3 regions of the Pseudarthrobacter sp. Y6 genome follow, and region 3 is predicted to be linked to each of the others. Evidence: riboswitches for the same ligand, from Rfam matches in the RefSeq annotation. Region 3 holds a riboswitch; each other region holds the start of a gene.

Region 1 (9,422 bases), 1.4 Mb from region 3:
TCCTTCTTCACCGTCGCATGCCGAAACCCGCCGATCGTTCAGTTCACGTCCGTCGGATATAACGACACGATCAAGAACATCGTCGACACCAACGAGTTCGTGATCAATTCGTCGCCAGCAAGCCTGTTTGAGAAGATCAACTCGACAGGCACCGACTATCCACGGTTCATGAGCGAGTTCGACGAAGTCGGCTTAGGCCGCGAAGCATCCAAGACGGTCCGCGTGCCGCGAGTTGCCGAATCTCCAAGCGCGATCGAATGCCGATTGAACCGGATTGTGAAACTCGGCGACTCATGGGTCGTCATGGGCGATGTGCTTCATATCTCGGTCCGAGAAGATGTGCTCGAAATCAAGGGCGAACGAGTACACCCACTGATTGAGAGGCTGGCGCCGTTGGCTCGGCTAGGGAGAAACGAATGGGGTGAAACCACCTCCGTTCGGTCTATCGAACGAATACCTTTTGAGCGGCCCACCGCCCCGGCGCACGGCAAGATGGGGGCGTTTTAGAAAGCGGCAAAAATACCGTAGAGCTCCCCTTCCGTTGTGTTTCTATTTTCTTTTCCAAAATCAATGTTCTTTTCCAAAATCAATGAGGATTCCAATGACAACTTCTCCCTCGACCCTGCCATCACGATGGCCGGTGTGGCTTTGCTGGCTGGCCATGGTGCTCGATGGCTTTGACCTGGTGGTGCTTGGCACCGTCGTCCCCACTCTGATCAAGACTGGCGAGCTCGGCTTTGACGCGGTAAGCGCTACTCTCGTCGTCACGATTACCATCGTGGGCGTGGGTGTGGGAGCGCTCTTCATCTCGCCCCTATCGGACCGCTTCGGGCGCCGAAAACTGCTGGTTGCCTGTGTGCTCTGGTTCTCGATTTTCACCCTCGTGGTCGTGTGGGCTCCGAACGTGGAAGTGTTCGGTGTATTGCGGTTTCTAGGCGGGATCGGGCTCGGGGCGTGCTTGCCATCGGCCCTTGCCTACATGAACGACTATGCGCCTCCAGGGTCTGCCGGTAAGTCAACCACCCGCACGATGACCGGGTACCACACCGGGGCGGTGGCGACCGCCTTCCTTGCTTTGATGGTCGTTCCCGATTGGCGCATCATGTTCGTGGTGGGAGGCATTTCGGGCTTGGCCCTCGTGCCGTTCCTGTGGTTCAAACTGCCGGAAATGTTGCCGACAGTGCGCACTGCCGGGGCAAAGGAGCGAACCGGGTTCCGGGATCTGGCGAAGAAGCCCTACCCTCGGATCGCCATGGCGATCGCTGCCGCGTCATTCATGGGGCTGCTGCTGGTATTTGGCTTGAATACCGGGCTTCCGCTGCTCATGTCTTCCTCTGGTTATCCGATCACCACAGGGATTACCCTGCTCCTGGTCTTGAATCTTGGCGCCGTCGCCGGCCTCATGATCTCTGGCGTCCTGGCAGACAGGCACGGAATCAGACGCATCGTGTTGCCGTGTTTCGGTATTGCGGCGGTGTGCCTCGGCGTCTTAAGCATCAAGTTTGAAAACGCAGTCCTGCTCAACGGCCTTGTCTTCGTCACCGGAGTATTTGTCTTTAGTTCCCAAGTACTCATTTACGCCTGGGTGACCCAGCTTTTCCCGGTCCACCTACGCGCAACAGCGCTCGGATTCGCTGCCGGTGTCGGCCGCATCGGCGCTATCGTAGGACCTGCCGTGATAGGAGGGCTGGTCGTAGCCGGTATCGCCCACCCGTGGGCGTTCTACGTATTCGCAGCAGCCGGCGCTCTCGCCGTGATAGCCCTACTGGCCATCCCACGCACCGATGTTTCCGCCCGCACGAAAGTCGACGCGGCTCCCTAGAACCGCAGTGTCGGGTGACCCCATCGCCCTACCGGGGCCATCCAAACCTCTCATAGTCCCCGAGCAGATCAGCGGCCGCCCACTCTCGTGTTCTCCCACAAGCCGTTCTGGCAGCCCACCGTCGAGGAGTCCTCGCACCACACTGAACATTCCGCCCATCTACCTCGACCGACTGCTCACGGTGTTCAACGAGATCGCCCGTGAAATTCTTTGGCAGCCGCATAATCCCGATTTGACGACGGACCACGGCGTCCAGTTCACCTCATGGGCCTTCACCAACAAGATCCGCTCGGCCGGTCTAATGCCCTCGTTCGGAACGATCGGCTACGGCTACGGCTACGATAGCGCGATGATGGAGTGCTTCTGGTCCAGCAAGCAGATCGAGCTGTTGAACCGGAAGCGCTGAAAGACCCGGACCGTGGACTTCCTGCCGCCGGGATCGGTTCCGGGAGCCTAGCCCGCATGCAGTTGGGTGGTGGCGGACTCAAACACCCTCCAACGCCCAACGCCCCCGACACATCACGAGACACCAAGGAGCACATATGACGCAAGCCCTGCCCCGTCCTGCCCGACTCGCCCTGAAGTATGGACCGGAAGACCCCCAGATGGTGGAGCTGATTTCGCCAAGTCATTCCCTTCGTCGGCGCGGCCTCATCGTCCTGATTCACGGCGGGTACTGGCGCTCCAAGTTTGATCGGTCTTCGATGCAGCCGCTGGCGGTGGACCTGGTCGCGAGGGGATGGGCTGTGGCGAATGTGGAATACCGCAGGGTCGGCAACGGCGGCGGCTGGCCGACGACCCTGAACGATGTACGGGCCGCCCTGGGTTGCCTGTTGGCAGATAAGGCTGAAAAGGGCTGGGACGGGCCGGTCATCGCCATCGGGCACTCCGCTGGCGGGCACCTCGCCCTGCTCTCTGTCGACCAACTCGATGCAGTTGTCGCCCTGGCGCCGGTGACAGACCTGGTACGCATCGAACGCGAAGGCCTGGGAGAAGACGCCGCCCTTGAATTCATGGGTGCGACCGCGGCTGATTGCCCAACAGAATACCAACGCGCATCTCCGATCAGCGTTCTGCCCTCTGGGTGCCCCGTCCTGGTTGTGCACGGGCAGGATGACGAGCGTGTTCCCCTGGCCCACTCTCAGGACTTCACAGCGGCGGCTCAGGCTGTGGGGGATGAAATCAGCCTTGACACGCCGGCCGGTCTGGGACACTTTGACGTCATCGATCCGACTGCAGCGCATTGGCCTGCAGTTGTGAAATGGCTGGAGAATCTCTGCCCGTCAAGCCTGGACAAGGACGGCGTCTCCGATACAACCGAGGGCACCAGGATGTGACGCAGTCTCGAGGGGTTTGGAGGCGTAACTGACACCAAAAATTCCGCCGCAACGTCGGCATGGTTGAAGTAGCGGTGAGGCCTGCGTGAATCAAAAGTCACGCTTTCCCCTGTTAACAGAACGTATATCGCTCCGCCGATTTCCGCGGTGATTGAACCTGCGAGGACGACTGTGCACTCGGTCGAGGGGTGGGACCAGGCGTCGTCGGACGTAGACTCGCCCGGGAGAAGGCTGCCCTTGAGTACCTCGAGGTCGGTCGGGCCGGGTGTCAGCGGCTCATAGGGCGATGTACCCGCCGACGGCTGCCAGGCCAGGACGCATTTCCGGCTTGGAGTGATGAACCGCCTGAGGCGTCGACTCGGCAAAAAGCGTAGCCAGATCCGCTCCAAAGACCGCAGCCAACTTGCGGATGGTGGCGAGGCTGGGATCCGTACTCCCGCGTTCGATCTGGCTTAGCATGCCGACCGAAAGCCCCGTCGCTGCGGCCAGATCCCGCAGAATTCGACGAAGACCCCCTCCATTTCTCCTTCACACGGACCCTCCGGGCACCACGGCGATCCCTCGCCGCGCGCCCGGCTTTTGCCCCCTCACAAACTGGCTGAAGCCTTCACCATTTTCTGCCAGGAAATCCTCCACGAGCTCCTGCACGAGCTCCTGCCCCAACGCCGACAACGCGCCGTCCCCCGCGCCGTCAAACGCAAAATGTCCAACTGGCCACTCAAGAAAAGTCACAAAACCACAAAGTAAAGGGCATTGGGCCTAGTCCAGGAACGTGTTCCGAAGCTGGACGCCGAGCTGGCCGATCTCGGTCAGGAAGCCGTCGTGGCCGATCGGAGCCTCAATAACGTGCACGTCCACGTCACCCGGGAGCGCGTCAGCCAGCTCACGGGACTGCGACGGGAAGTACAGCCGGTCACTGTCCACGGCGGCCACGAAGAACCTGGCAGTGGCACGGCCCAAGGCCTCGTTCAGCGAACCTCGACCGCGGCAGACGTCGTGGCTCATCAGGGCGTCGGTGATGGCGATGTAGCTGTTGGCATCAAAGCGCCGCACCAGCTTTTTGCCCTGGTGGTCCAGGTAGCTTTCCACCTGGTAGCGGCCCCGCTCCCCCAGCGCTGCCGCCTGAAACGGCGATTCCGGGTGCTGGGCCGACCGTCCGAAGCGCCCATCGAATTCCTCGGCGGAGCGGTAGGTGATGTGCGCAATGCGCCGTGCCAGGGCCAGGCCGTCCTCCGGCAGCGGACCGCCGTAGTAGTCGCCTTCGTTGAAATTGGTGTCCTGGCGGATGGCGAGCGTCTGCGCCTGGGCGAACGCAATCTGTTCGGCCGTGCTGGCGGCACCGATCGAGATGACGGCGCACCGCTGGACCCGTTCCGGGTAGGTGACCGCCCACTCCAGGGCCCGCGCGCCGCCCATGGAGCCGCCCAACACGGCGTACCAGCTCGGGATACCCAGCTGGTCAGCCAGCCTGGCCTCGGCCGCCGTTGTGTCCCGCAGCGTTACCAAAGGGAAACGTGACCCCCATGGCTTGCCGTCCGGGGCAACCGAGGACGGCCCGGTGGAGCCATAGCAGCCGCCGACAATGTTGATGGAAACCACAAAGAACCGGTCAGTGTCCACCGGCGCACCGGGTCCGGCCAGTTGTTCCCACCACCCGGGCTCGTCACTGTCGCCCCGCGTCACGTGCGTGCTGCCGGTCAGGGCGTGCTCAATCAGGACGGCGTTGGAGCCGTCCGCGTTGAGGGTTCCCCACGTTTCATAGCCGAGGGTGATATCCGGGAGGTACCCGCCGGCTTCGAGCTGGAGTCCACCAATGCTGGCGTAACGGACCACACCGTTCCCGGGGGCCGCAGTTCGGGAAATCGTAATCGTCATGGAAGGACCTTTTCTACGCGCTTGCCCACCGTCAATTGACCGGCAGGCCAGGTCCTCACCCGGGGCACCCCGCCGCGAAAGAGGGTTGCCGGCCAGCAAGCCGGGGCTGTCACTGGCACTCATGACCTGCTTCGAGTGTACGAACAGCCCCGGTCTATTACTAAGCATGTGACTGGTTGTGACTTTGCGGGAGCCCTACTGCTGCTGGCCTGCCGCTCCCTTGGCCGCCCGGAAGCCGGCCTCAAGGTCGGCGAGGATGTCATCGATGTGTTCGATGCCCACGGACAGGCGGACGAGTCCCGGGACCCCGGTGATGGCCTGCTGCTCCGGCGAAAGCTGGCTGTGCGTAGTTGATGCCGGGTGGATCACCAGTGAACGGACGTCCCCGATGTTGGCCACATGGGAGTGCAGCTCCAGGGCATCCACGAAGCGCTTCCCGGCCTCTGCGCCACCGGCCAGGTTGAAACCGACCGCCGCACCCGTGCCCTTGGGGCCGTATTTGCGGCCGCGCTCGTACCAAGGGCTGGAGGCCGCGTAGGCGACGGATTCGACGTCGTCCCTTGCCTCAAGCCACTCTGCGACGTCGACGGCGTTGGCCACGTGCCTCGGGACACACCCTCGATGTCCAGCACGTCCTCGCGGGAGCTGGAGACCACTTCGGCGAAGAAGAGCTTGGTATTGGGCTGGACGGCATCGCGCCAATGGTCCAGGTTGTCCGGGTCTGCCACAAACGTGACGGAGATGCCGAACTTCTTGAGGGTGTGCGCCAGGAGGTTATACGTCCCGCCGTACAGGCTGGGGCTGGCCACGACGTGGTCACCGGCCTCGGCAATGTTCAGGATGGCAAACATTTCAGCGGCCTGTCCCGAGCTCGGCAGCAGTGCCGTGAGTCCGCCCTCCAGACTGGCAATCCTCTGTTCCACGGCATCCTGCGTTGGGTTGCCGATGCGGGTGTAGGTCGGGGCGAGCTCCGCGAGGGCAAACCGGTTGGCGGCGCTGCTCGGTTGCGTTCAGTGTAAGAAGCCTTCCCTGACGGGAACAGAATTGTGACGAACGTGGTCAGCCGGCCGCTTTGAGTCCCGTTCCCGGCGGAATGTCCACTCGTGACGCAACAGGAATCCGGTAAGGCTACCCTTAGCTGAGAGCCGGATCACAAAGTGCCAAGATGATGGCATGCGCATGGATCACGTCTCTTACGCCTGTGAACAAGATGGCCTCGTTGCCACCACCGAACGTATTTCGTCCGCCCTCGGCGTTGAAGCCGTGAAGGGTGGAGTGCACCCCCGGTTTGGAACCCGGAACATGATCATTCCCCTCGCCGGCCACAAATACCTGGAAGTCGTGGAGGTCCTGAACCACCCAGCCTCGGACAAGGCTCCCTTCGGGCAGGCTGTCCGGGCGCGGTCCGAAGCCGGCGGCGGCTGGATGGGCTGGTGCGTCGAAGTGGACGACCTCGCTCCGTTTGAAGACCGCCTGGGCCGTGCTGCCGTCAACGGCAACCGCAAGTTCCCGGATGGCCGCGAGCTGGTCTGGAAGCAGATCGGCATCCTGGGCCTGATCGCGGACCCGCAGGTCCCGTACATGCTCAAGTGGGAGGGCGACCCCGCCCTGCACCCGTCCAACGCCTATGAGAGCAACGTCAAGATGAGCTGCCTGACCATAGCCGGTTCCGCCGAACGCGTGACGGAATGGCTGGGCGAACCCGTCGAGAAGCCCCTGGAGGATGTGGCCGTTGACTGGGTGGCTCCGCATGGAACCCCGGGCATCCTGTCCGTGACCTTCGAAACCGCTACCGGAGCAGTCACCATCTGATTGCACGTTCAATAGCTTCGGCCGCCATCAGCGGGTGCCAATGATGCCACCCACCGATGGCGGCCGAATCCTTTTAACCGGACCTGAGTAAGTACACCTGTGCCGCACGGGAACCACGACTGTCCTACCCCAGGCCCACAGCCCGGCCGAAGAGGCTGAAGCCGACGAAGGCGACGATGTCCAGCAGCGCATGCGCGATGACCAGCGGCATAACCCGCTTGGTCTTCGTGTAGAGCCAGGCGAACACCACACCCATCACTGCGTTGCCGATGAACGGCCCGAACCCCTGGTACAGGTGGTAGCTGCCGCGGAGCATCGAGCTGGTGAAGATGGCCAGGGGCATGCTCCAGCCGAACTTGCCGAAGCGGTCCAGGAGATAGCCCACCACGATGACCTCCTCCACCACGGCGTGCCGCAGCGCGGACAGGATCAGGACCGGAACGGTCCACCAGTAGGAATCGAGTGCACTGGGGATGATGGCGGTGGTGATCCCCAGGGCACGTCCCGCGGCGTAAAGGCCCAACGAAGGGACCCCGATCAACGCCGCGAGGCCGAGTCCCTGCAGCAGGTCGCGGCCCGGCCTTGCGAAGTTGAACCCCAGCTTCCGGAAGGCGGACCCGCCGTGGGCGCTCACGCCGGCACCGGATTGCCGCTGGTCAGTGAGGAAGTAGATGACCAGCAGCACTGGCACCAGGGCGAAAATGATGTCCAGCAGCTGATAGGTGAGGTCGAAGTATTCGCGCGGGCTCTGCGACCGGTTCAGCGTGGATGTGCCTTCGGCCAGCGGGGCCCGGGTCATCTTCTCCAGCAGCTGCACCACCGAGTAGACGGCGGACTGCCCCAGGGAAAGACCCAGCACAATCCAGACTTCAATCCGCAGCCGACGGCGGGAGGGAACCAACATGGTTCCATCTTGCCTGTAGTTTCTGGTTCTTCGCTGATTCCTGACGGCCCGGCACTTTGAGGGGCCCTGTGCCGGCGGCGGCACCTATGCTTGGGGCTTATGAGCGCGCCAGGGAAAATCTTCATGATCCGGCACGGCCAATCCGCGGCCAATGTCGATACGTCCATCTACAACAGGGTCCCGGACTACCGGATTCCACTGACTCCCCAGGGCCTGGCGCAGGCCACGGCGGCCGGGGAACGGATCCGCCGCGAGTTGGACGGTCGCCAAGTCTGCGTTTATGTATCGCCGTACCTTCGGGCGCACCAGACGCTGGAGGCGCTCAACCTTGGCAATCTCACGGAACGGGTGATCGAAGAGCCACGCCTCCGCGAGCAGGACTGGGCCAATTTTCAGATCACCGGCGACATCGAGGACCAGAAGGAACTCCGTAACGCCTACGGCCATTTCTTCTACCGGTTCCGGGAGGGCGAATCCGGCTCCGACGTCTACGACCGGATCTCATCCTTTATGGAGACGCTGTACCGCCACTGGTCGAAACCTGGCTACGCCCCCAACACCTTGCTGGTAACGCACGGGCTGACCATGCGTCTGTTCTGCATGCGCTGGTTCCACTGGTCGGTGGAGTATTTCGAATCCCTCAACAACCCGGACAATGCCGCCGTGCGGACCCTTCTGCGCACCGACCTGGGCAAGTACGAACTCGATGTTCCGTTCAGCCAATGGGTGGACCGCCGCGTGGACGAGACCGTCCTGGACGCGCCGCCGGTGATCTTTTAGGGGTTGTTGCTGGTCGCTTAGTGCGGGGCCACGATCACTTCGGTGCCATTGGCTTCGAACGCTGCCTTGTCCTCGGCGGAGATACCGGAGTCGGTGATCAGGCGGTTGAATGCGTAGCCGTCCATGGTGGCGAAGGCTCTGACGCCGACCTTGGAGGAATCGGCCAGCACATAGGAGATCCGGGCCCGGCTGGCCAGCAGGGCATTCACTGACGCTTCGCCCTCCCCCGTGTTGGTGGGACCTACCTCGGGGTCGATGCCGTTCACGCCGATGAAGGCGATGTCCATGACCACCTTCTGCATGATGATGTCGGTGTATGGGCCCACCAGTTCGTACGAGCGGGGGTTCAGGATGCCGCCGGTCACCATAACTTTGATGTTGGGGCGGACAGCCAACTGTGCAGCGATGTTGATGGCGTTGGTGACCACCGTCAGTGTGGACTGGTTGGCGGGAGCGTTGAGGTCCTCGCGCGTGGCCAGAATCTGCGCCAAGGCCGTGCTGGTGGTGCCGCCGCAGAGACCGATCACCGCGCCGGGTGAAATCAGCGCCGAGGCGGCCTGAGCGATCTGTTCCTTGGCTTCGGCGTGGTCGTCGCGGTTGTACCGCCCGGGGAGGTCGTAGGCCAGGGCGCCGGTGGTGGCCCCGCCCCGGGTCCGGGTCAGCAGCCGCCGCTTGGCCAGACTGTCCAGGTCCCGCCGCGCCGTGGCCGGCGAGACCGCAAGCTGCGAGACAATCTCCTCCACCTCCACCTGGCCGGTCTTGGCGAGAATGTCCAGGATGGCCGTCAGGCGGTCAGTGCGGGTCATGGGGGCCTCTCAGCGTCAAACAGTCACCAAAATATGACGTTATCTGATCATATCAGGCACAAATGATCACCTCGCAATCACCAAGT
Region 2 (9,422 bases), 1.8 Mb from region 3:
GGGCACGGACAAGCAGTACTGGCTGAACTCCGCCGGGAACCACGCCGCCAGGACCTCTTCTTCTCGAAGCACCCCGCGGTGCACTGCGCCGGAAGCCACCGGGAGGGCCGCAACCATCCAGGCATCATCGCGCAGCAGCCCCACTCCCAGGTGCGCCAGGGCCCAGCCCACGTACATTGGGTTCCGCGAGAGCGCATAGGGCCCGGCGGTCACCAACGCATCGGGCCGGGCCAATCGTGTGTTCCGGGCAGCTAACCACGCCCCCGTGACTGTTGCGCCACCCGCCGCCAGCGACGCCGCGCCGATGGTCCGTACCAAAAAGTGCGGCCCGCCGAGCCGGAGCGGCATCAGGCGCTGAAGGACCACGCCGGCCGCGATACCCGCGAGGTTCTGCTCCGGCAGCGGGATGTTGGACAGCAGCCGGCCCCAGTCCGGGGGTGAATTCATACGGTCCTCCCAGCGCGAACGTGCAGATAAGCCCCTCAAAACGCCTGGAACAGGGCATTATCTGCCAGTTCGCGACACCAGTCGCGACACCGGTTCGCGACACCCGTTCGCGCCAATCAGAACTAGATGTGCTTGAGGGCCTGCTCCAGGTCACCGATGAGGTCGTCCACGTCCTCCAGGCCCACGGACAGCCGCACCACGCCGTCGCTGAGCCCGATGGCGGCGCGGCCCTCGGGTCCCATGGCGCGGTGCGTGGTGGTGGCCGGATGGGTGATGAGTGACTTCGTGTCGCCCAGGTTGTTGGAGATGTCGATGATCCGCAAGGCGTCCAGCAGCGCAAAAGCGGCGTCCTTGCCGGAGCGGTTGGCCGTCGTCGCAAGTTCCAACGTGAGGACGGTGCCGCCGGCCTTCATCTGCTTGGCGGCGAGCTCGTACTGCGGGTGCGACTTGAGGAGCGGATACTTGACCCAGCTGACAGCCGGCCGCTGTTCGAGCCATTCGGCCAGCCGCAGCGCGGACGCGGAGGAGTGGTTCACGCGCAGGGCCATGGTCTCCAGGCCCTTGGTAAGCACCCAGGCGTTGAAAGCGGAGAGGGCCGGGCCGGTGTGCCGCATGAGCTGCTTGACCGGGCCGTCGATGAACTCCTTGGTGCCCAGGATGGCGCCGCCCAGGACGCGTCCCTGCCCGTCGATGTGTTTTGTGCCGGAGTACACAATCACGTCCGCGCCCAGCTGGCCGCAGCGCTGCAGCAGGGGAGTGGCAAAGACATTGTCGACGACGACAGTGGCCCCGGCGGCGTGCGCCAGCTCGCTGACCGCGGCGATGTCCACGATTTCCTGCATCGGATTGGACGGCGATTCGAAGAACACTGCGGTGGTGGGCTCCGACAGGGCGGCGCGCCACTGCTCGAGGTCCGGGCCGTCAACAAACACGGTTTCCACGCCCCAGCGCGGCAGGATCTCGTTCAGAATCACAAAGCAGGACCCGAACAGAGAACGCGCAGCAACCACCCGGTCCCCGGCCGCCAGCAAGGCACCCAGGGCGGTGAACACAGCTGACATGCCCGACGCCGTCGCAAAGCACGCTTCGGTGCCTTCGAGCAGGCGGAGTCGTTCCTGGAAAGTGGCCACGGACGGGTTGCCGTACCGGGAGTAGACGAAGCGTTCGTCCTCGCCGGTGAAGGCACGCTCGGCGGCGGCAGCGGACTCGTAGACGAAGCCCGAGTTCAGGAAGACCGGCTCAGTGGTCTCCTGGAAGTTGGTGCGGTCCAGCCCGCCGCGGACCGCCTGCGTCTCGGCGCTCCAGCCGGCGGCGTCTTCGTTGAAGGTCACTTGGCGATTCCCAGGTTGGTGGGGAGGCCGCGGTTCTTCCAGCCGTTGACGGTGCGCTCGCCGTAGCGGTCCGGCTCGCCTTCGAAACCCTCCAGGACGTTGTAGCAGGTGAAGCCGGCCTGCGTCGCAGCGATGGCGGCGGCGATGGAGCGCTGGCCCGAGCGGCAGAGGAATACCAGCTCCGCATCGTCGTCCTCCGGTGCCTGCTGTGTCAGGTCGGTGATGAAAGCCGGGTTGGGGATGCCGCCGGGGAACGTCCACGGGATGAACAGGGGATCGTTGTCCGTGGCCTTGGTGTCGGGGATGCCGATGTGGGCCCATTCGCCTTCGGTGCGGACGTCCACCAGGATGGCGCCCTGTTCGAGTTTGGCCCAAGCCTGCTGCGGGGTGAGGTCTCCGGCGTAGCTCACGCGTGGCCCTCGCCGTCGAAGTCGAGGTCTTCCACGGCGGTGGCGACGGCGGCATCCGCGCTGGCGATCGCAGCCGGGAGTATCAGTGCCTGCGCCACAATCACGCCGGTGCCATTGAACGTCGCCGAGGGGCTGCCGTGCAACACGTAGCCCTCAGCCAGGGCGGCAGAAATCCGTTCGCAAAAGGCCCGGTCATCAGGTCCCGTGATGAGCCGGTAGGACAGTTTTTCTTCAGGGGCAGGTGCGTCAGACACGACGGATCTCCTTTTCTCACGCTTGCAGCTCGAATGGGTCGATATGCCGAGTATTCACCTGAGGCACCCCGCCGCGAAAGGGAGGGTTGCCGACCGGCCAGTCAGGGCTTGGCGCCGGTTCTCATTACTCCCCAAAAACGTAGCACCCGCCCCGCCCGGCCGCACGGCCGCCGTCGTCATCTTCCGTAATCAACGCAACTTTCCGTGACCCCACCGTGCTTCCGCAACACCAGCGAACGGCGGGACAATCGGGTCATGGGGAACAGCCGGGGCAAATCACTGACGGGCGCCTGGGCGGCGCGTGCTTTGGCCGTGACGCTGTGCGCCGTGCCGGTGCTGGCGGGAGCGACAAGCTGCCGGAACATCTTCGCGCCACCGCCGTGCATGCCGCCGGAGTTCTCCGTCTCACCGGCCACGGCGAAACCCGGTGAGCAGGTCACCGTCAGCGCACCGGACACCACCTGCGACGCCCGCTACGGCGCGGACGCCCGGATCCAGGTGACGGTCAAGGACGCGGCCGGGACTGCGGTGCTCGAGGAACTGGCGCCCATGTCCGACGACGGCGCCTTCAATGTTGTGTTCACCGTCCCGGCGGCCATGGCGGCCGGGACAGCCGCTGTCACCGCATATCCCTCCGGCGTGGACTGGTGTGACGACACCGGGGTCAACAACCGGGCCGCGCAGGGGCCGCCGGAACTGGTCCGGGTTTCGTGTGCGGAACGCGTGGTGCCGCTGGTGGTGCTTGCTCCCGGAGGTTGATCCGGATCAGGGTGATCTGAACCAACAGGGCGATCTGAACCAAAGGCCGGGACCGATAGAGTTTGGCTGGGGCACCGGTCACCATTACTGAAGCAGCCGTCCTTGGGGGTTTTCACCAGCATGCCAACAGCCACCGCATCCCGGCGCGTGACCAGACCGGCGGCCACAACGCGTCTTCACCCACTGCCGGCCGCGCTCCTGCCGGCCGGGCTCCTGGCGGCACTGCTCCTGGTGCTCACCGTGATGCCTGCGGGTACCGCCCGCGCCGCTGCGCCTGCCCCCGGGGAAGGCAAGCCCCTTCTGGGCGCTGTCCTGGAGTGGGGAGAGGACTCGGCGCAGGGCTTCGCCGAACGGTTGGGGGCTTCGCCCGCGCTGCTGGGCCACGATATCTCCCTCCCGGTCCGGTCCGGCGAGGAACAGGACATCCGGGAATTCCTGGGCCAGGCCGGCGGCCTGGGGTCCCACGCGATGCTCACTGTGCGCCCCGCCGTGGCGTTGGACCAGGTGGATTCCGCCGCCGCCGAAGCCTTCGCAGGTAAAGTCCAGGATTTGGCGGCCCGTTTCCAGGGCACGCTCCTGATCAGGTTCGCTCCGGACATGAACTCAAGCTGGCTGGGATGGGGACAGCAGCCAGCCGCCTACAAGTCGGCGTTCCGGAACGTGGCCGCAGAGTTCAAAGCTGCCGACGACGCCGGCACCGTCATGGTGTGGCAGCCCTACCTGGGGCGGGACTACCCGTTCGACCGCCACCCCAACGCGCCGGCCCCGGGATCTGAAGGCTTTGCTGCGCTGGACACCAACGGTGACGGCAGCTGGAACGGATCTGATGCCGCCTATGCGCCCTACTACCCGGGCGACGACGCCGCGGAATGGGTGGGGCTGACCGCCTATCACGACGACACCGGCGGCAATTCCGCGGTCAACACCCTGCCCGCTGACGGCGAGCTCTCCGCGATGCTGACCCAGTCCGGTAACGAGGACTTCTACGAAGCATACGTCGACCGACAGAACAAGCCGTAGCTCCTCCAGACCTCGGCCTTCTACAGTCCGGCCGCCGGTGGTGTTCCGGAGCGGGACATCAAGACCTCCTGGTGGGACCAGGTGCTTGACACAAGTACTTCCGGACGTTTTGACCGCGTTACCGCCGTCGTCTGGGATGAGCGGACGAGCACGCGGGACACCGGTGTGGCCAGCATCGACTGGAGGCTGACCGGCAACGCAGGGATTGCTGAAGCCGCCAGCAAAGCGCTGGCAGATTCCGCCCTGACCACGGGTCCGGTGACGGCCGTCAGTGCGGGCCAACAGGCCACCCGGGCCAACTCCCTGGCCGGTGCCGCCGCCTGGAGCGTGGCCGCGGCCCTGGTCATTCTCCTGGTTGCCTTGTGGCAGCTACCGCGCCGCGTCAGGGCTGTCGCCCGCTGGGGATATGGCGATCCCTCCAAGCGTGATTCCCGGGTGGATCTCCTGCGGGGGCTGGCCATCGTGTTTGTGGTTGTCAACCACTTGGGCATGACGTCACTGTTCCAGTTGCTCACGCAGGAAGCGGTGGGATTCGTCTCCGGCGCGGAGCTGTTCGTCCTGTTCTCGGGCCTGGTGGTGGGTATGGTTTACGGCCCCCGGGTCAAGGAAGACTTCGGCAAAGTGGTGGACCTGACGTCCCGGCGGGCGGGCAAGCTTTACGTTACGGCGCTGGTGGTGCTCGTTGGTGTTTTCCTGCTGTCCCTGCTGCCCCTCTTGCAAACTGACGCCCTGACGACCTACATCGACCAAGGGACCGGAGGTTCCGGGCACAACGCGGTGGGCCGGACGTATGACCTGTACGCCGGAATGGAATTGCTCCTGCAGTTCCCGGTGCCCGCCCAGATCCTTCCCGCCATCCTGCTTCTGCAGTTCGGCCCGTGGCAGTTCAACGTCATGGGCCTCTATGTGGTGCTGCTGCTTGTCAGCCCCCTGATCCTTGCGGCGCTCAACCGCGGCAAGGCCCTGTGGGTGCTCGCGGCGACGCTGGGCATCTATTCCGTGGGCGCGGCCACACGGTTCCGGCTGTTACCGTCCCAGTTCGAGGACTCCTTCCCGCTGCTGGTGTGGCAGGTCCTTTTTGTCATCGGCCTGGTGGCGGGCTTTCACCGCCACCGGCTCGTCGCCTGGCTCTCAGCCCGCACCTGGGTGGTGGCCGCGTGCACCGTGTTGGCGCTGGCGTTCGCCTTCCTGTCCTGGTGCAACCCCCACTTGGCGAACGGTTTCGACGTCCGCCTGGCCATCATCCCCGACACTGCTTACCGGTCCATCTACGACGCCTTCTTTGCGCGCACGTACCTGGCCCCGGGCCGCCTGCTCAACGTCCTGGTCCTGGTGGTGGCGGCCTACGCGTTCCTCACGGCGTACTGGAAGCCTGCCGAGCGTGCCGTGGGTTGGTTCCTGATTCCGCTGGGCCGGGCCACGCTGTACGTCTTCATCCTCCATGTGGTGCTCATCGCCGTCGTCGGTAACATCCCGGCGCTGCGGCAGGGCGACATGCTCGTTAACACCGCCGCCTACGTCGTGATCCTCGGGCTCCTGTGGGTGATGGTCCGGACACGCTTCTTGTTCAGGATCATCCCCACGTGATCACCCTGTTGAAGTATCGGCAGCACTGTACCGGGCGGTGAGTTCCCTCTTGAGGACCTTGCCACTGGGACCGGTGGGGAATTCGGTGACCAGGGTAATGATCCGTGGGTACTTGTAAGCGGCCAGTTCCGCCGCGGCGAAGTCCTTCAGCTGATCTATGGTTGCGCTGCTGCCCGGATTGAGGACGACGGCGGCCGCCACCTCCTGCCCGTGCGTTACGTCCGGGACGCCATAGACGGCAACGCTCAGCACGGCCTCGTGCCGGCTGAGGACTTCCTCCACCTCGCGCGGGTAGACGTTGTAGCCGTTCCGGATGATCATCTCCTTCTTCCGGTCCAGGATCCGGAGGTAGCCGTCCCCGTCCTTGGTGCCCAGGTCGCCGGTCCGGAACCAGCCGTCCACCACAGCCTCGGCGGTGGCTTCGGGTCGGTTGAGATAGCCCGTGAAGAGGTTGTGCCCCCGGACCACCAGCTCGCCTAACTCGCCCGCGGGCAGCAGTTCGATGGCATCTTGGACGTCAGCCCGGGCGATCTCCACCTGGACTCCCCAAATGGCCTGGCCCACCGTTCCTGGCCGCGGCGCTTTGCCAACATGGTTGAAGGTCGCAACCGGGGACGTCTCGGTCAGGCCGTAGCCTTCGTAAATGTCCGAGCCGAATTCCGCCTTGAACCTGTCCATCACCGCCCCCGGCAGGGACGCGCCGCCCGAGATGCAGTATCGCAGGGCGTTGGACCGGCCGGTATTGGTGCGGGCGGCTTCGAGCATGGCGATGTACATGGTGGGCACGCCGAAGAAGACGTTGATGTTGTGCCGGGCGAGGGCATCCAGGGCTGCGTCCCCGCTGAACTTGGGCAGCATCACGATGGTGGCCCCCGCCCGCAGCCCGGTGTTGAGAACGCACGTCTGGCCGAAGGTGTGGAACATCGGCAGCCCGCCGAAGATGACGTCACCGCGGCGGAGGTCGAACGTGCTGGTCAGCAGCGTATTGGTCTGTTCCACGAGGGCGAAGTGGCTGCCCAAGGCACCCTTGGGCTGCCCGGTGGTCCCGGATGTGTACAGAACCGTGGCCGTCTCGGACGGCCGCAGCGGGAGCCAGGTGCTGATGGGTTCGGCCCCTGCCGCTTCGGTCTCCAGCCGAGCGGCGCCTTGGGTCCCCTCCGGCACCAGGACGGTGACGACGTCGATGCCCGCGGCTGCGGCGCCTTTGGCACCTTCCTCAAGGAGCGGTCCGGCGCAGACGAGCAGTTGCGCGCCGCTGTCGCGCAACATGTACTCGATCTCCCTGCCCTTCAGCAGCGCATGCAATGGCACCACCACGCCGCCCAGCGCGAGGACCGCGTAGTAGACGCGAGCGAAATCAGCCACATTGGGCATCAGCAGGGCCACACGGCTGGCGTGCCCCACTCCACGGTCCCGCAACGCACCGGCGTACGCGCGCGTCTGTTCCCAGAGTTCGCTGTAGGTCACCCGCTCCTCACCCACCACCAGGGCCGCGGAGTCCGGGAAGCGGGCGGCTGATTCAGCCAGGATTGCAGCAACGGAGATGGTCCCGAAACCCTCTTCGGCGGTGGGTGAAGCGTTCATGGTGTCCTATCTGGCTGGTGGAGTTGCTGTGGAGGAGCGGTGGTCAGGCTTTCAGGATCAGGGCGTCGCCCTGGCCGCCGCCGCCGCACAGGGCAACCACGCCTGTCCCGCCGCCGCGCCGCTTCAGGGCGAGTGCCTGGTGCAGGACCAGGCGGGCCCCCGATGCGCCCACCGGGTGGCCCAGGGCGATGGCGCCGCCGTCGGCGTTGATCCTGTCAGAGTTGATCCCCAGGTCCTTGGCGGACTGCAGCACCACCGAGGCGAAAGCTTCGTTGACTTCAATAAGGTCTACGTCGTCAATGGTCAGCCCTTCCAGTTTCAGGGCTCGCTCAATGGCGCGGGACGGCTGGGAATGCAGGGAACCGTCCGGGCCGGCCGTCTGGCCGTGGCTGCCGATCTCCGCGATCCAGCTCAGGCCTGCCGCTTCCGCCGCTGCCTTGCTGGCGACCACCACGGCGGCTGCGCCGTCGGACAGCGGGGAGGCCGAGCCGGCGGTGATGGTGGCGGCCGGGTCCTTGGAGAAGGCGGGCTTCAACGCCGCCAGCGTCTCGACGGTGGTGCCGGCGCGGATGCCCTCGTCGGCATCAATCACGACGGCGGGTCCCCGGCGCTGCGGGACCTCCACCGGAGCGATCTCCTCGGCCAGGATGCCGGCCGCCCGGGCGGCCTCCGCCCGCTGGTGCGAAAGGGCGGCGACGGCGTCCTGCTCCTCGCGGCTAATGCCCAGACGGGAGTTCCCGGCGTCGGTCGCGGAGCCCATCAGTTCGCCTGAGACGGGGTCCTGCAGGCCGTCAAAGTTCAGTGAATCCAGCAGCGGAGCATCGCCGATTGCCACACCGCCGCGAAGCCGGGGCAGCAGGTGCGGGGCGTTGGTCATGGATTCCTGGCCCGCAGCCACAATGAAATCAGCCTCGCCGGCGCGGATCATCCGGGCGGCATCGATCACGGCGGTCAGGCCGGACAGGCACAGTTTGTTGATGGTCACGGTGGGCACATCCCAGCCGATGCCGGCGGCAAGGCTGGCCTGCCGGGCGGGTCCCTGGCCAGCGCCTGCCTGGATGACCTGGCCCACGATGACGGCCTGGATCTGTGCCGGCGCCACCCCGGACCGTTCCAGTGCGTTCCGGATGGCGTGGGCACCCAGTTCGCTGGAGGTGAGCCCGGAGAGGCCGCCGCGGAACTTCCCGAAGGGGGTGCGTGCGCCGCCGAGGATGACGGGGATGTGAGCGTCGTTGCTCATGGGGTGCCTTTCGATTGCGGATTCAAGAGTGCTTGGGGCCAGCTTAGGCGAACCCTGAGCCCCGGCGAGGTGCCCCAAGCGCTGTGGATTCGGCTGCGATCGCTTCAGCTGTGGAGGCCCAGTTCTGACCGGGCATGGTCCGTGGCGAAGCGGACCGCCGCAGATCCGGCGGATCCGGACTCCTGGACGAGCGAAGCGGGGGCTTCGCTGTCCATAAGGTCTCCCGGGCTACTCGAAGGAAGCACGACGGCGGTCCGACAACCGGGTGTTCCAGACGTCCGGTTTGGTGACCTGGAAGTGGCGGCCGGTCAGTGCAAGTGGGGTTAGCCGGATGTAGTAGTCCTTGGGTCCAGGCTGCCAGGGCTCCAGATGCAGGGCGTCGACGGCGTCCTTGTCAGCCTGGGCCTCGATCACTTCGGTTTCTCCGCGCACCACCACACTCCAGGCCGCCTCGGTGCGGGGATCGTATCCATCGATCTCCATCGCCGCGGGACGGTCCGCCTGGGCGCCCCACAGTTTGGAGCCGCCGGCGCTGCGGAAGACGATGCTCCTGCGGTCCAGGACGTAGTTGACCGGAAAGATCTCCGGATGGCCGTCCACTACAAGGGCCAGGCGCCCCAGGGTGTCGTCGGCCAGCAATTCCCAGCATTCGTCAAACGTCAATTTGTTGGTCGGCTGCGCGTGAGAGTTCATGCACCAAACCATACGGATCTCGGCCGCGGACCAACAGGGTAGTGACACACCGCAATCCCAGGCCCGGGCCTGGGTAGTTCAACTTAGGGCAGCCTAA
Region 3 (9,422 bases):
GCGGTTGCAGCAAGCCAGAACTCCGTTGCCAACGAAATCGCTGAACGTGACCGCAGGCTCCGCGAGCAGTGGGAAGCAGAGCAGCGCCGCCTCGCTGAGGCTGCCGCTGCCGCCGCCCGGGCGCAGGGCCAGGCCGAGCAGCCGTACGCCCCGGTGACGGGATCGCCGTCGGCCTTTGGCCTGCGGCATCCGTTCGACGGCAACATCCCCATCACGTCAGGCTTCGGCTGGCGTGCCACGCCGCCGGGAACTATCGACTTCTATGGCACCGGCGGGTACCTCCACACGGGCATCGACTTTGGCGCCGCCTGCGGCACCCCCGTCTACGCGGCGGCGGCCGGCGAGGTGTTCTCCTCAGGCTGGAACTCCGCCGACGGCGGTGGCTGGCGCGTGAAGCTGTCCCACGGAGTGGTGCAGGGCAACTCGCTGACCACCATCGTTTACCACAACAGCAGCATCGTGGTCTCCAACGGCCAGCAGGTTTCGGCCGGGCAGCTCATCGCCTACTCGGGCAGCACCGGCAACTCAACGGGCTGCCACGCACACTTTGAAACCTGGCTCAACGGGGCCGCAGTAGACCCGATGCGGCTGCTGTAACGCCCGGCCGCGCCTGCCGTACACTTGTATAACTCCGCGCCGGAACGGCCGGAGCCAACCAGGATCCAAGAACTGAGGAGTTCCACCGTGCCCAAAGAAAGTGGCCGTAAAGTAGTGGCCACCAACCGCAAGGCCCGGCATGACTACCATGTGCTGGATACCTACGAGGCCGGCATCGCCTTGATGGGGACCGAGGTAAAGTCCCTGCGCGAAGGCCACGCCTCCATGGTGGACGGCTTCTGCACGTTCTACAACGACGAGCTGTGGATGGAGGGCATCCATATCCCCGAGTACAACCAGGGGAGCTGGACCAACCACTCCGCACGCCGCCGTCGGAAGCTGTTGCTGCACCGTGAGGAGCTCAATAAGATCTCCGTAAAGATCCGCGAGTCCGGCTTCACGGTGGTTCCGCTGCAGCTGTACTTCCTCGATGGCCGGGCCAAGGTGGAAATCGCGATCGCCCGCGGTAAGCGGGAGTACGACAAGCGACAGACACTGCGTGAGCAGCAGGACAACCGCGAAGCCCTTCGCGAGGTCCGGGAACGCAACCGCCGGTAGGAATGATTTCCGCCGGAGATGCGTTAGGATAAGTAGTCCGGCAGGGATTTGTGCGTGCACAGCCCGGCCGGTTTGAAAACAAAATACGGGGATGATCGGTTTCGACGATGTTAGTCGCGACAGGTGAAGCGGGCCGAGGATGCAGAATTATCTCGTAAACGCTGTCTGCAAACCAATAAGTGCCAAATCAAACCGCACTGACTTCGCTCTCGCTGCCTAAGCAGTAAGACAGTCCGTCAGCCCGAGGTTGCTATTGCCCCGGATCCTGGCGTCATTTAGATAGCCACTGCTGCTTGCCTCCGTCATCGGGGCAAACGGGACTCTTAGATGACTGGGCCCGGATCAGCCACCTGTTTGCAGGAGGGCTGGGGCCGAGAAAATCCGACGCAAACTGCGCCCGGAGAAGACCTGTTAACACGACATCGGACGGGGGTTCAATTCCCCCCATCTCCACATTTTGAATGTCGCAAGACATTGCCAGAAGACCCGGACCCCGCGTCCGGGTCTTCTGGCATTTAAGCGCCGTGGTAAGAGCCCTGTTCACCCACGGCGTAGCCGTTCCGGGACTACCGGGCGCCACCGCGTGGTTGTCGCCAATAAGCTCCGGCGCAGCACAAGGTCTGGAAACCGGAGGCAGCAACGCCAGCCAGGAGGTGCGCCATGGATCCGGCGCGGGAATCCAACTCTGCAGCGGCCGACGACGGTCCGCTGGACTCGTATTCGGAGACCGTCATGCGCGTGGCTGAGACAGTCACCCCACATGTTGCGGCCCTTGAAATGACCGGCAACCGCCGCAACGGCCGGTTCCGGATGGGTGCCGGCTCGGCGGTGCTCTTCACGGAAGACGGCTACCTCCTCACCAATTCACACGTCGTAGCCGGCACGCACCAAGGCCATGCCGCCTTTGCGGACGGCAGCAGGACCGATCTCGAACTGGTGGGGGCGGATCCCTTGTCCGACCTCGCGGTGGTCCACGGCAGGGCACCGAAGGTGGCCCCGGCGCAGTTCGGCGATGCCGAGACGCTCCGGGTGGGCCAGCTGGTCATTGCGGTGGGAAATCCGCTGGGCCTGGCCGGATCAGTCACGGCAGGTGTAGTCAGCGGCCTGGGCCGCGCCATTCCGGTGTGGTCCAGCGGCAACCGTCGCGTGATCGAGGACGTCATCCAGACCGACGCGGCACTCAATGCAGGCAGTTCCGGCGGGGCCCTGGCTGATACCCACGGCCGAATCGTGGGAATCAACACCGCAGTGGCCGGCGCCGGGCTGGGCCTGGCCGTGCCCATCAACGCCACCACTCGGCGCATCATCTCAGCGCTGCTGAAGGACGGCCGCGTCAGGCGGGCTTATCTCGGCGTTGTCAGCACACCCTTCCGGCTAAATGCCAGCGCGGTGATCAGGACGGGACAACGGGACGGGCTGCGCGTGGTGGAGGTGCTGGCCGGTTCGCCCGCAGATCGCGGGGGCCTGCGGGCGGGCGACGTGATTCTGACAGCCGGAAGCCGCCCCGTCAGCAACGCCGAGAGCCTGCAGAAGCTGCTGTTCGCCGATGCGATCGGCCAGCCGCTGCCGATTCGAGTGGTGAGGGACGGCCAGGAAGTGGACATTGTGGCAGTGCCCGAAGAGATGGCTGGGAACGGGTAACCCGCTACCGGCGCTTCTTCAGGTGCGCTACTGGGTCCTGCGGGCCTTCAATCGGGCTCTTGGCCTTCTTCTCGGCGCGTTTTTCCTTGATGGTTTTGACCGGCTTTTTGTGCAGCTGATGGTGTGGTGACTTGTCCGGCATGGCGTGCTCCTTACAACGGGGGACGGGCTGCGTCCCACTTCGTAAAATACGCCTGTTCAGCCCCGAATGTAATGCCCCGAATCAGTCCGGAACTGCAACGTCGGCGATGCCCACAAAACGGGTCCCGACGCCGTCGAACTCGCTCCTGATGAGGCCCGGCCGCAGCGGCGGCACCTCATCCGGGGCATGGTGCTCGCACACCACATGCGTGAATTCCGGCCACCATTTCTTGGGTCGGGCCGCTTCCTCGTAGCCGCAGACGGCGCATTCCAGGTGCACCCAGACCGGACGCTTGCCGGTCCGGTTGGCCCGCGACTGGATGAGCCATACCGGCGGGTTGTCCAGGATTTCGCCCAGCTCCGCCTCAGTTAGTCGTTTCGGGATGCCATGGCGCTGGGCCATTTCCATCGGTACATCAAGGGCAATTGCCGCGTCGCGTCTGCTAATCATCAGAGTCAACGATACGGGACCGGGCCAAACCCGAAGAGCGTCCTACGACGCCAGGGCGATGCCCACGGCTGCCGCTCCGAATCCCCAGGCCAGGTTGGCGCCGATGTTCAGGGCTGCCGCCCCGAAACGCGACTCACTCAGGAGCCGCACCGTGGCGGTGGTCCAGGAGCTGAACGTGGTGAGGCCGCCGGCAAGGCCGGTGGCGACGGCCGTCTGCCACTCGGGAGCAAGGCCGAGCCGTCCGGTGATGCCGATGGACAGCCCGATGATCAGGCACCCCATGACGTTGACTGTCAGCGTGGCCCACGGCCAGTGCCGCGGCGTACCGCTGTGGCTGACGGTAGCACGGAGCCCCTCACGGTGAGCGAACCAGCTGTCGATGGCGAAGCGCAGCAGGGCGCCCGCCATACCGAACACTCCGACCAGGACCGCGCCCGTCATGACGCTGCCCCCAGCCGGTCGGCGAGCAGCCGCCCGGCCCGCCAGCCACCGGCCGCAGCGCCCAGGCCCAGCATCAGAGACAGCCCCAGATACGCAATCCACATGGGGTGTTCGCCGGTCCTGGCCAGCTGGTCAATCGAGAAAACTACGGCTGAGAACGTGGTGAAGGAGCCCAGAAGTCCTGGCCCGAGGCCGGCGCGGAGCCAGAATGCCGTCTGCGGCCGGGCCATCCAGACCGTGGTCAGGGCGGCCAGCACAAAGCTGCCAGCCGCGTTGATCCCGAGGGTGGTCCAGGGCATTGCCCCCGCGGTTTCCGGAAACGCGAGTCCCAGGCCGTATCGGAGTTCCGTTCCGGCCAGGCCGCCGGCGGCAACGGCCAGCCAGGCCCGCCAGTACGGAATGAGGGCGTTCGTCATTCAGCTGTCGCTGAGCGTGCAGCCGGTGTGGGGGTGGTCGCTGTGGACCCAGAGCGCAGCGGTGACTTCATCCGCGAGGTCGTAGTCCCGCTTCCTGCCGGCGTTGCTGATCCGCACCACCAGCGCGCCGCCGAACGGCTTGCGGCCCACTACCTCTACTTCGGCGTCGAGGTCGATTTCCTCGGCGGAAAGATACCGCAGCAGATCCGGATTCTCGTCGCTGATGCGGGTGATCCGGCCGGTGTGCCCGGGATCGAGTTCGCCGAGGAGATGGGCCTCTGGCAGTAGCACCGTGCCGTCCGCGGCGGGGATCGGGTCACCGTGCGGGTCACGTTGCGGGTTGCCGAGTTTTGCCGCCATGCGCTCAATAAAGGTGTCCGACACCGCGTGCTCCAGCAGTTCGGCTTCGTCATGGACTTCGTCCCAGCTGTAGCCGAGCTCCTGCACGAGGTAGGTCTCAATGAGGCGGTGCCGGCGCACCATGGACAACGCCAGCCGAACCCCGGAGTCCGTGAGGGTGATGGCGCTGTACGGCTTGTGGTCCACCAGGCCCTGGTCCTTGAGCTTGCGGACCATCTCCGAGACCGAGGAGTTGGCCACCCCCAGGCGCTGCGCGAGCTGTGAGGACGTGATGGGTTTGTCCTGCCACTCCGTGAAGCCGTAGATGACCTTGACGTAGTCCTCGATCGAGGAGGAGGGCGCGCTGGTCTTCACGTCTCCAAGCCTACCCGGTGGTCCGGGCCCGTCACGCCTTTCTGGCCCGCCACGTCAGCGTCAGGTACGGCAGGCTGATGTCCTCTTCCACGGCGTGCCCCAGATGCTCGTGCAGGTACCAGTCAAGGTTGGCCAGGACCTTGTTCCGGGTGACTTCGCCGGCACGCAGGTAGTAGCTGCGGGACTTCGTCAGTTCCATGATGTCCGCCGTGCTGAGGCTGTCCTCCCACCGCGTCACGTGGCTCTCTATGCCTTCAAACTCCGGCCCTACCACCGGGCGGAAGCCGGGCTTGTAGACGTCGCCGGCGTGCATGATGCGTGACAGCCGGTGGACCCACGGAACAGAGGTGTCCAGCTGGTTCCAGATCAGCCCCAGGGTCCCGCCGGGCCGCAGGATCCGCGCCAGCTCGGTGCTTGCCGGCAGCGGATCGCACCAGTGCCAGGCCTGCGCAACGCTGACGACGTCGAACGTGGAGTCAGCGAGGCCGGTGGCCTCTGCGGTCCCCTGGGTCGCGGCCACCGCCGGGTAGTGGGCCCGCAGCTGTTCAAGCATGTCCGGCGACGGGTCCACGGCAGAAACCGCCAAGCCGTGTTCAAGCAGCAGGGTGGTGAACTTGCCTGTCCCGGCGCCCACGTCTACGGCGTCCGTGGCCCCTGCCGGGATCAGCCAGTCCGCTGAATCGTCAGGGTAGCCAGGGCGTACACGCTGGTAATGTTCGCCGCCGTCCTGGAAACTCTGTCCGAGTTCCAGACGGCGTCCGTCCTCAAGCCTGGGGCCACCCCGTGCCATGCGGCCTCCCTTAACTGTGCCCATGAGTATCCTTAACTGTGCCCATGAGTATCCTTTGAATTTACCGCATGGGCCGCAGCTGCCAGGTCAGGAAAGCGTCAGTCAGTCGTCAAGGCACGGAGCCGCGCCGGCAGTGCCCGGCGTGTTGGGCGCCCAGTGCGGGTACGTGCGGGTGTCGTTGGCCGGAACCCAACGGCCCTCGTCCACCACGTAGTCCCAGCCCAGGCCGGTCCGGCGGAGTTGCTCAAGGCCGGCAAGGAGCCGCTGGGCATCCTCCAGCCGGGAACCCACGCCGAAGCTGGCCCGCAGCGAACCGGAGGGAAGGCCGAGGCGCTTGAGCAGCGGGTGCGCGCAGAAGCGGCCGTCCCGGAGGCCAACGCCGTGCTCGGCCGACAGGTAGGCGGCCACGAGTCCGGCGTCGTACCCTGCAACGGAGAAGTTCACCACGCCGATGGTGCCGGTTTCAGCGTCCGTGTCCGAGAAGATCTGGTGCACAGTGACGCCGTCGATCTTCCCGAGCCCGTCCACCAGGAATGACCTGATGGCCGCCTCATGGGCGTGCCAGCGGTCGTGGTCCAAGGACGCGATGACCTGGGTGGCGCGGGCCAGGGTGGCCGCGCCCAGGACGTTGGGGGAGCCGCCTTCGTGCCGGGCCGGACCGGTGGCCCAGCTGACGCCGTCGAGCTTTGCCTCGCGGACGGCGCCGCCGCCGGCCAGGTGGGGAGTGCCGGCGTCGAGCCAGTCTGTGCGGCCCACCAGGACCCCGGAGCCGAACGGCGCGTAAAGCTTGTGGCCGGAGAAGGCGAGGTAGTCGACGTCGTCGGTGCTGATATTGATGCGCCGGTGCGGCGCGAGCTGCGCGGCGTCCACCACGATCCGTGCGCCGTACTCGTGGGCGAGGGCGGCCAGGGCCTTGACCGGGAGGATCTCGCCGGTGACGTTGGAGGCGCCCGTGACCGCGAGGAGGCTGACGTTGCCCTGCTCAAGTTCGGCGCGGAGGACCTCGATGGTCCCCGAAATCGTGTCGGCAGCCACGACGCTCCGGTGCGGTACGCCCTGCCAGGGCAGGAGGTTGGCGTGGTGCTCGATGTCCAGGTAGAGGACATCGCCATTCGGCTGCCCGTCCGTCGCCGGCAGGCAACCCGCCAGCAGGTTCAGCGAGTCCGTGGTGTTCCGGGTGAAGATGACGGAGTCGTCCGGGCGTCCGCCCACAAAGTCGCGCACGATGTTACGGGCGTTTTCGTAGACGGAGGTGCTGATCTGCGACGCAAAGCCGGCGCCGCGGTGGACGCTGGCGTAGAACGGCAGGATCTCGTTGAGATAGGCGGACACCACGGAGAGGGCGGGAGCGGATGCGCCGTAGTCCAGGTTTGCGTAGCGGACATGGCCGCCCTGGATCAGCGGAGCCTGGATTTCCGCGCCGGTGACGGCGGAGAGAGGGCGCCCGGCGGGGGCGGCGGCATCGTTGAACAACGCAGCGGCGTCGGCGGCGGTTTTGGGGGAGACGGTGGCAGTTGTCACGGAGACCTCACTCTAAAAGGACTCCCCGTACCGGGAATCCGCGCTTGCCGTGTCCGTTCCGGACCGGCCTGGTCGTCACCCGGGGCACCCCACCGCGAATGGAGGGTTGCCGGCCAGCAAACCGGGGTTTAGCGCTGGCACTCGTGACCTGTTAAGAGCGTAGAACATGGGCCGCGGCAGGAAGAAGCCCGGCCGAATGTTAAGGACTTTGTTACGTGCATTTGAGTAATGACCAAAAACTCGAATATACGACGGCGGGCACCCCCTTGAGGAGGTGCCCGCCGTCGATAATTCGGTATAAGTGCCTAAAGGAGATCGTCCAGATCCGGGTTCAGCCGCTTGAGGACCTCTGAGTGCAGGATGGAATTCGTGGCCAGGGCGTTGCCGCCGAATGGCCCGTCCTCGCCCTCCAGAGAAGTGAAGCGGCCGCCGGCTTCCACCACGATGGGCACCAGGGCGGCCATGTCGTACAGGTTCAGTTCCGGCTCGCAGGCGATGTCCACGGAACCTTCGGCCACCATGCAGTAGGACCAGAAATCACCGTAGGCGCGCGTGCGCCACACGTCCTCGGTCAGGCCCAGGAACTCATCCAGGTTGCCGCGCTCCTTCCAGCCGCCCAGGCTGGAATAGGACAGGGAGGCGTCCGAGAGTTTGGAGACGTCCGAGACCCGGAGCCGCGTTGCGGCGGCGAGGGACTTGCCCATGTACGCACCGGAATCCTTGGCGGCCCACCAGCGTTTGCCCAGTGCGGGCGCACTGACCACTCCCACCACGGGTTCGCCTTCGTCCACGAGGGCGATCAGGGTGGCCCAAACCGGGACGCCGCGGACAAAGTTTTTGGTGCCGTCGATGGGATCAATGATCCAGCGGCGGGAGCCGTGGCCGGAGCTGCCGAATTCCTCGCCCAGCACGGCGTCCCGGGGACGCGAGCGGGAGAGCTGTCCGCGGATGGCTTCTTCCGCGGCCTTGTCCGCGTCCGTGACCGGTGTCAGGTCCGGCTTGGTCTCGATGTGGAGGTCCAGTGCCTTGAAGCGGCTCATGGTCTGGTCATCCACGGAATCGGCCAGCACATGGGCAAGGCGCAGGTCATCGTTGTAGCTCGAAGCGGGTTGGATCATGGTTCCAAACTACCGTCTCAGAGCCGCGGGGTTGGGGACGTCGGCGTTCCGCCGCTAACCGATGCTGCCCAGTTCCTTGGTTTCCTGGCCAACCAGGCGGGGATCCGTGCCCAGCAGCCGCCGCAGCGACGCGAGCCGGGCCGGGCCGGTGGGACCCGCCTGGCCGGCGGACACCCAGGCATCCACTCCGCAGTTGACGGCCGCGGTGTTGTGCTTGCAGCCACGCTCGCAGGCGTCCGTGCCCGGCTCCAGGTCCGGGAAGGACCGAAGGATCCGGTCCGGGTCCACGTGGGCCAGGCCGAACGAGCGGATGCCAGGGGTGTCGATGATCCAGCTTCCGGCCGGAGCGCCGGTCAGCTTCAGGGCAAGGGCCGACGACGACGTGTGGCGGCCGCGGCCGGTCACCGCGTTCACGCCACCGGTAGCCCGTTCGGCCCCGGTGAGGGCATTGACCATGGTGGACTTGCCCACGCCGGAATGACCCAGCATCACCGAGACCTTGCCCTCGAGGTACGCGCGGAGCTGCGAAACTGCGGCACTGTCCAGGCGGGCCGAGAGGCCGTCATCGGAGCGGGCATCGATACCTGAGGCCTCGGAGTCCGACGTGCGGCTGATGATCACCGGGAAGTCCAAGTGCTCATAGTTGGACAACAGTTCCGCGGGATCCTTGACATCCGCCTTGGTGACGAGCAGCAGCGGCTCAATGCCGGCGTCGTAAGCGGCCACCAGGGCGCGGTCGATGAAGCCAGTGCGTGGTTCCGGGTTTGCGGCGGCCACCACCACCACCAGCTGATCGGCGTTGGCCACCACCGCACGCTCGATCGGATCCGTGTCATCGGCGCTGCGGCGCAGCAGGGTCCTGCGGTCCTGGATCCGGACCAGACGTGCCAGGGTGTCGGGCTCCCCGGACACATCGCCTACAAGGGAGACGAAGTCGCCGGCCACCACGGGGGAGCGGCGCAGTTCGCGGGCCCTCGCTGCGATGATGATCCGCTCGTCGCCCGAGTCCTCACCGACGACGGCGGTGTACCGGC

The links. A riboswitch is a leader RNA that binds a small molecule or an ion and turns the genes downstream of it on or off. The one in region 3 is predicted to bind S-adenosylmethionine.
Region 1: another riboswitch for S-adenosylmethionine. It lies ahead of metX (homoserine O-acetyltransferase MetX); the one in region 3 lies ahead of ACQCSW_RS08100 (aminotransferase class V-fold PLP-dependent enzyme).
Region 2: another riboswitch for S-adenosylmethionine. It lies ahead of ACQCSW_RS19810 (DUF1737 domain-containing protein); the one in region 3 lies ahead of ACQCSW_RS08100 (aminotransferase class V-fold PLP-dependent enzyme).

What each region holds. Positions count from the first base shown of each region.
Region 1 is NZ_CP189574.1:3,055,213-3,064,634, forward strand. It holds gene ACQCSW_RS14700 (flavin reductase family protein) at 1-507, shown strand, start outside; gene ACQCSW_RS14705 (MFS transporter) at 602-1,822, shown strand; partial or broken gene ACQCSW_RS14710 (IS3-like element ISAar24 family transposase) at 2,064-2,225, shown strand; gene ACQCSW_RS14715 (alpha/beta fold hydrolase) at 2,365-3,159, shown strand; partial or broken gene ACQCSW_RS14720 (cupin domain-containing protein) at 3,204-3,524, opposite strand; gene ACQCSW_RS14725 (helix-turn-helix domain-containing protein) at 3,436-3,618, opposite strand; gene ACQCSW_RS14730 (hypothetical protein) at 3,688-3,891, opposite strand; gene metX (homoserine O-acetyltransferase MetX) at 3,919-5,034, opposite strand; SAM riboswitch class IV at 5,047-5,161, opposite strand; partial or broken gene ACQCSW_RS14740 (PLP-dependent transferase) at 5,230-6,032, opposite strand; gene ACQCSW_RS14745 (VOC family protein) at 6,208-6,846, shown strand; gene ACQCSW_RS14750 (CPBP family intramembrane glutamic endopeptidase) at 6,971-7,750, opposite strand; gene ACQCSW_RS14755 (histidine phosphatase family protein) at 7,874-8,530, shown strand; gene ACQCSW_RS14760 (DeoR/GlpR family DNA-binding transcription regulator) at 8,548-9,336, opposite strand.
Region 2 is NZ_CP189574.1:4,089,364-4,098,785, reverse strand. It holds gene ACQCSW_RS19825 (methyltransferase family protein) at 1-447, opposite strand, end outside; gene ACQCSW_RS19820 (O-succinylhomoserine sulfhydrylase) at 570-1,778, opposite strand; gene ACQCSW_RS19815 (rhodanese-like domain-containing protein) at 1,775-2,188, opposite strand; gene ACQCSW_RS19810 (DUF1737 domain-containing protein) at 2,185-2,442, opposite strand; SAM riboswitch class IV at 2,456-2,571, opposite strand; gene ACQCSW_RS19805 (hypothetical protein) at 2,698-3,201, shown strand; gene ACQCSW_RS19800 (hypothetical protein) at 3,322-4,221, shown strand; gene ACQCSW_RS19795 (OpgC family protein) at 4,303-5,808, shown strand; gene ACQCSW_RS19790 (long-chain-fatty-acid--CoA ligase) at 5,809-7,392, opposite strand; gene ACQCSW_RS19785 (acetyl-CoA C-acetyltransferase) at 7,436-8,632, opposite strand; gene ACQCSW_RS19780 (pyridoxamine 5'-phosphate oxidase family protein) at 8,861-9,325, opposite strand; gene ACQCSW_RS19775 (NUDIX domain-containing protein) at 9,409-9,422, opposite strand, start outside.
Region 3 is NZ_CP189574.1:1,693,669-1,703,090, forward strand. It holds gene ACQCSW_RS08050 (peptidoglycan DD-metalloendopeptidase family protein) at 1-597, shown strand, start outside; gene smpB (SsrA-binding protein SmpB) at 685-1,155, shown strand; RNA gene ssrA (transfer-messenger RNA) at 1,243-1,611, shown strand; gene ACQCSW_RS08065 (S1C family serine protease) at 1,816-2,796, shown strand; gene ACQCSW_RS08070 (hypothetical protein) at 2,801-2,938, opposite strand; gene ACQCSW_RS08075 (hypothetical protein) at 3,020-3,388, opposite strand; gene ACQCSW_RS08080 (fluoride efflux transporter FluC) at 3,431-3,829, opposite strand; gene ACQCSW_RS08085 (fluoride efflux transporter FluC) at 3,826-4,245, opposite strand; gene ACQCSW_RS08090 (metal-dependent transcriptional regulator) at 4,246-4,959, opposite strand; gene ACQCSW_RS08095 (class I SAM-dependent methyltransferase) at 4,991-5,749, opposite strand; gene ACQCSW_RS08100 (aminotransferase class V-fold PLP-dependent enzyme) at 5,852-7,270, opposite strand; SAM riboswitch class IV at 7,306-7,419, opposite strand; gene hisN (histidinol-phosphatase) at 7,576-8,388, opposite strand; gene rsgA (ribosome small subunit-dependent GTPase A) at 8,443-9,422, opposite strand, start outside.